2 regions of the Colwellia sp. MB3u-4 genome follow, and region 2 is predicted to be linked to the other one. Evidence: predicted binding sites of a transcription regulator. Region 2 holds the regulator's gene; the other holds the start of a gene.

Region 1 (3,218 bases), on a different contig from region 2:
AAGTATTGGTTTCAAGAATGTCAGCACCGGCAACAAGGTATTCGCGGTGAATAGCTTTAATAACCTCAGGTTGAGTCAGCACCAACAAATCGTTGTTACCTTTAACATCGCTATGCCAATCAGCAAACTGCTCGCCACGATAATCTTGCTCTTCAAATTTATACGCTTGGATCATAGTGCCCATAGCACCATCTAAAATAAGAATGCGCTTTTTTAATTCGGCTTGTAATCGGCCATAAGAAACTGACTGCACCACAGGTGCTTTTGATTGAGTATTTACTTGCTTAGACACGAGATTTCCCTGGATGGATGGCTTTAATATGGTTTGCATCTAATTGATACGGCGTAATTTGATAAACGTAATAATTTAACCAATTGGTAAAAAGCAAACTACCATGGCTGCGCCAGGTGTTTGCTGTGGTTGAATGGGGATCATTTTCAGTAAAATAATGCTCAGGCATTGACGTGGTACGGCCCATTTCAAGGTCACGAAAATACTCTTCACTCAAGGTGGTTGCGTCATACTCTGGATGGCCGGTAAGGTAGACTTGCTGCTTATTTTTACTCGCAGATAAATACACCCCTGCCTCAGCTGACTCCGCCAATATTTCTAGATGTTCCAGTGTTTGATAATCCGATTTATCGATATAACCATAGCGAGAATGAGGCACATTAAAACTTTCATCGAAGCCTCGGGTTAACTGCTCTTCTGGTTTTAAACAATGGTGGTGGTAGACGCCAGAGAGCTTTTTTTTACGCAAATGTCGCTTCAAACCATAATGATGATAAAGCGCTGCATGTGCTGCCCAACATGAAAACATGGTTGAAGTCACATTTTTTTCTGCCCAGTCAAACACTTGACAAATTTTGTCCCAAAAGGTTACTTGCTGATAATCCAACAACGCCAGCGGCGCACCGGTAATAATTAAACCGTCATATTGTTTATGTTTTATATCGTCGAATAAGCGGTAGAAATTATCTAGATGTGCTTGCGGCGTATTCTTAGATTCATTGGCATGTATGCGGACAAATTCAACATTAATTTGCAATGGTGTATTGGCCAACATGCGCAGAATTTGCACTTCAGTTTCAATTTTATTGGGCATTAGGTTAAGAATAGCCACTTCCATTGGGCGAATTTCTTGATCTGCAGCGCGACGTTCAGACATAACAAAAATATTTTCTTTGTCTAAAATCGTTAAAGCGGGCAATTCATCGGGGATTTTTATGGGCATAGTAATAACCTAATGTCGGGTAATTCGTTATATCTGTAATAGTAATAAAATAACGCTGAAAAAAAATATTGCTCTTTACCATTTATATCTAACTACAATGTGACTTGGATTGCTAGCTATGTCAACCTCTAAACGTATAGACGTCTAAACATTTTAATATGATTTAGCATTTTATCGTTTAGTCGCAAAGAAAATTCGCGACAAAAAAGCTATATCAGCTAAATTATAGCGCACGAAATATATTGTCATTTAAGCTAAACACTGTACTCTTAGCCGACTCGCGCACTTTGTCATTTGTCTTAAGAGACTTGGCTCCGCGCCTACCTAGGCAGCACAATGACAAACCTTCGTTACAGTTATCAAACCATCGAGTTTGGTAACACTGATATCCATCTTTGTACCTTACGTGATAAACAAGAATTTTATGACCCTGAAGACATCGCCCAAAACTTAGGCATTTCATCGGCAACTTGGTCTTTATTTGGTGTTATTTGGCCATCAAGCTTAGTGCTGGCACATTTTATTTCGCAATACCCCGTTGGCACAAAACGGGTATTAGAAGTAGGCTGTGGCATAGCGCTTAGTAGCTTACTATTAAACAAACAAAAAGCGGATATAACCGCAACAGATTACCACCCCGAAGTAGGGAAATTTTTACTGAGAAACACCCTGCTTAATCAAGACGGTCCGATTAACTATGAGCAAACTAATTGGTCAAATAAACAAGATAGCTTAGGACTTTTTGATTTAATCATAGGTAGTGACCTACTATATGAAAATGAACATATTGAATTGCTTGCCAACTTCATCCAAGCCCATGCAAACAAAAGTTGTGAAGTTATTCTTGTTGATCCGGGTCGCGGGCGCAAAACTAAATTAAGTACAAAAATGCTAGATTTTGGTTTTAGCTCTACCCATATTAAACCTGAGCATACCGATTACATTAAACAAGACTTCAAAGGTCATATTCTTAAATTTAAAAGATAGAAGCTTAGCTGTTTGTTGACTTATATATTAACAAGCAGCTAAGGCATTGCTCTACACACCTAGAAGTTTTATTACCGCTACGCGTTGCGTAACCAGCCTTTTTCTACGGCAAAATCAATTTGCTCAGCAACATAAATCCATAATTTTGGGGCTAAACCATCTAAGAGATTGTTACGGGAAATAACTTCAGATCGGCTAACATTATGCTTAGCCCAACTCCCTCCGTCATTTTTCATATTTTGCAGTAAAGGTAAGACCCGATCCATTGCTTTGGCAAATTTAGCATCGGTTGTTTCTGCCGCTTCAAACTCTAGCCACAAGTTTAACATTTCTGAGCATTGCTGTTCAGGCAACAAACCAAAAATACGCTTTGCCGCTGCAAGCTCTTTTGCTTCTTGTGCATCAAGTTCGGCTTGTGCTGCAAAGGCAAAAGTATCGCCGGCATCAATTTCTACTATGTCATGAATAAGTAACATGCTGGTAACTCGAGCAACATTGACTGGCTCTGCGGCATAAACATGTAAGGTTTGCGCCATCATGGCAATATGCCAGCTATGCTCAGCACTGTTTTCTGGTCTATTTTTATCCGACTTTACCATCACTTTTCGGTAGACAGCTTTAAGACGGTCTAACTCTAAAATAAAATCTAATTGTTGCTTCAAGTCTTGCATTACTTCTCCTATATGAAAGCTAGCACGATGATTTTATACTCACATAAGTTGATATGGGGTCTTTCATCGATAACTCCACCTTAGTAACAACACAATCTGCTGAAGTGTCGATAAAGCGAGCTAATATACTAGTGATAAATTTACCACCTACCTTGGTAACCTGAAAAAATGGTAAAAGTGCTAGCTCTTAGCTTGGGCATTAGCATTATAAATTGAATAGATTAAGGCTAATAAAATACAAATACCTGCGGGTACAAATAGCGCATAAAATTTAAACAAACTAAATAAATAAGTACCTAAGCCCCCACCGACAATAAATCCTATA
Region 2 (3,218 bases):
TAATATCCACCACACGTTCAACGCAAGCACTGGTAGCTAAACTACTACCACCAAATTTATGGACATTACAGGCAACTTTTGCCAAGTGATTTTTTGCAGAACTAAGCGTTACCGCTGTATTTGAACCGATCATTTTACTACCACAGGTATGACAACCTTGTCATACCTCCTTTAAATTATTGATATATAACACGCAGCCAAAGTACATTGATAACTATGGATAACCGCTTTAAGCTTGGCTGGCATCGAGTGCCTGAGATAGGTCGGCCAGTATATCGTCAATATCTTCAATACCAACAGAAAGTCGCACTAATGACTGGGTAATACCGGCGGTAAGTTGTGCTTCAATTTCCATCCCAGCATGAGTCATGGTTGAGGGATGACAGATCAAACTTTCAACACCACCAAGTGATTGTGCCAGAGTGAAAAGTTCAAGTTTATCAAACAGTATTTTAACCGCTTCAACGCCACCTTTAAGCTCAAAGCTCATCATAGCGCCAAAATCATACTGCTGTTTTTTAGCTAATTCATGTTGCGGATGGCTGGCTAAACCCGGAAAATAAACCTGTTGAATAGCCGAATGCTGTTGCAAAAATTTTGCCACGGCATTGGCATTAATTTGATGCTGTTTCATCCGTATTGGCAAAGTTTTTAAGCCACGCAAAGCTAAAAAACTATCAAAAGCTGAACCCGTAATACCAATGCAGTTTGCCCACCAAGCTAGTTTTTCACCTAAGGCTTGTTCTTTGGTAACTAGCACACCGCCAACCACGTCGCTATGACCATTAATGTATTTGGTGGTAGAGTGAAAAACAATATCAGCACCCAATAACAAGGGTTGTTGCAATACCGGCGACATAAAGGTGTTATCAACCGCCACTAATGCGCCAACTTGATGGGCTTGTTTGGTAATGGCAGCAATATCAACTAAGCGTAACAGTGGATTACTCGGTGATTCAACTAATACTAATTTAGGTTTTGTTGCTAAGGCTTGGGCCAAGGCTTGTTGATCGTTTTGATCAACCACCACGAGCGTAAACTGACCCCGCTTGGCAAGATGGGTAAATAAGCGAAAACTTCCGCCATAGCAATCATGCGGAATAACAACCGTGTCTTGTGTATCAAGTAATTGGCAAATAAGATGCACCGCTGACATGCCGGTATTTGTCACTATGCCAACGGCACCCTGCTCTAAATCTGTAATAGCTTGGGCAAACGTAGCGCGAGTTGGATTACCGGTGCGTGAATAGTCAAACTGACGCTTGTCATTAAAACCTTTCAGTGCATAGGTGCTTGAAAGGTGAAGAGCTGGTATAACAGCGCCATGGTGTTGGTCGCTATTAATACCTGCTCGAACAGCGGTAGTGGCAATTTTTTTCTCGCTCATGTGTACTCCGGTAAAAATATTTTCTGTATAGATGTTTGGACGTCTATCAATCTAAATGGTTTAAGTTCTTGGGTCAAGTACTTTAGACTTCTAAACTTCTACACATTCGTTATTGACTCAGGCCCCACAACCAGTAAAATCAAGTAGTAAGAATAAATTTATCATAAACTGGCCTACCAGACAGGTTTAACATCGATAAGTTTATCTCAATTAATTAGCATAGAGGAATATTCATGGCAGAGTGGAATGGCGAGTATATTAACCCATACGCCGAACACGGGAAGAAAAGTGAACAAGTCAAAAAGATCACCGTGTCTATCCCTTTACGTGTGTTAAAAGTGCTCACTGATGAACGTACACGTCGCCAAGTGAATAACTTGCGTCATGCCACCAACAGTGAATTGTTATGTGAAGCGTTTTTACATGCTTTTACTGGCCAACCATTACCTGATGATAGTGACTTGGCTAAAGACAACACACAAAAATTACCCGCGAGTGTTCGTCGGGCTTTGGAAGCAAAAGGCATAACTGACTTTAGTGAACACGAAGCGGAATTAGAAGATTAAAACGAGTAGCACAACAATTAGTACAACAAGCAAATAAACAAGGCGCTGATTAGCGCCTTTTTTATTGCTGAAAAATAGGGGTGATTAGCAAGAGTTGCTTTGAAATATATAGCGAAATACCGCCTGTAGTATGCCGCTACATATCAAAAAATAATTATTTCTGTTCATCAGCGCTATTTGAATATTCTTCAAACTGGAACGATATTGCTTTAGTTTGCATTAAAGTGACTTTTAAAGTCAGCGTCGTTCAAATAAAATAACATTATGCCCGTCACCCATATGGCCAGCATCCAGCTTTACATAATTTTGATTTACTAAGCCTTAATTTTTCATAGTGTCCACACATTAAAAAGCTTAATAACTGAAACTTTAATATCATCGAATTTAACTAAGCAGCTACATTAACTCATGACTGACGGCTGATAACTGATAGCGATAAATCTAGCCAGTCACATCATTCAACTGCAATAAATCCCATTTTGTCCCATATAAATCTTTAAACACGACAACCGTGCCATATTCTTCCACGCGCGGCTCTTCGTTAAACTCGACACCTTGGCTTTTCATCTGTTGATAGTCGCGCCAAAAATCATTGGTTTGCAGAAATAAAAATACTCGTCCGCCCGCTTGATTACCCACTGATTGGCTTTGTTCCTCGTTACTGGCTTTAGCAAGCAGTATGTTGGTGCCATTTGAATTCGGTGGTGATATTTGCACCCAACGTTTTCCGCCGCCTAAGTCAGTATCTTCAATCAGCTGAAAGTTTAATTTTTTGCTATAGAATGCAATCGCATCATCATAGTCTTCAACCACGAGGGCAATATTTGCTATGCTTTGTTTGATCGTTTTGGTCATGCTTTGTTCTCTATTCATTTTCACTACTCATCGTCCAAGTCATGCTATTTTAACGTATTTTTCTTCCGTAATGCACTTTGCATGATGTAATTAAAAAAACCTCACCTAGAGGTCTTTTTTCACAATCACTAGCCACTAGCTAAAAAATCAATTAATTTGAAAAGAATTTAGTTTCTTTAACAACCTTAATATCCGGCATATTATCAACGGCAACAGTCAGTGTCACTGGCGTAATTTTTTGGCTGATGTTTTCCGGGGGCATCGTTAAATGTACAGGTACACTGGCAATTTCACCCGCTTTTATCATCACCTTACCGTCAACACTTAAACTTACTACTTTTTCCAATACTGTGATCTTAAATTGGCGATCAACTTTTGATTTATTAGTAATTTTCAATAAGTAACTATTC

The links. The regulator MetJ, encoded in region 2, represses methionine synthesis genes. The targets are predictions, from matches to a motif close to TAGACGTCTAGACGTCTA.
Region 1: a site for MetJ is predicted at 1,365-1,382, ahead of metA (homoserine O-succinyltransferase). Genes of this name have one in related genera too.

The regions. Positions count from the first base shown of each region.
Region 1 covers NZ_JACGVE010000072.1:31,206-34,423, reverse strand. Annotated here, with positions in the region: gene metH (methionine synthase) at 1-256, opposite strand, end outside; gene metA (homoserine O-succinyltransferase) at 285-1,235, opposite strand; gene H4J61_RS05285 (methyltransferase) at 1,572-2,222, shown strand; gene H4J61_RS05280 (HD family hydrolase) at 2,300-2,893, opposite strand; gene H4J61_RS05275 (YoaK family protein) at 3,074-3,218, opposite strand, start outside.
Region 2 covers NZ_JACGVE010000089.1:77,316-80,533, forward strand. Annotated here, with positions in the region: gene metL (bifunctional aspartate kinase/homoserine dehydrogenase II) at 1-133, opposite strand, end outside; gene metB (cystathionine gamma-synthase) at 230-1,387, opposite strand; gene metJ (met regulon transcriptional regulator MetJ) at 1,621-1,953, shown strand; gene H4J61_RS15995 (VOC family protein) at 2,395-2,808, opposite strand; gene ccoG (cytochrome c oxidase accessory protein CcoG) at 2,960-3,218, opposite strand, start outside.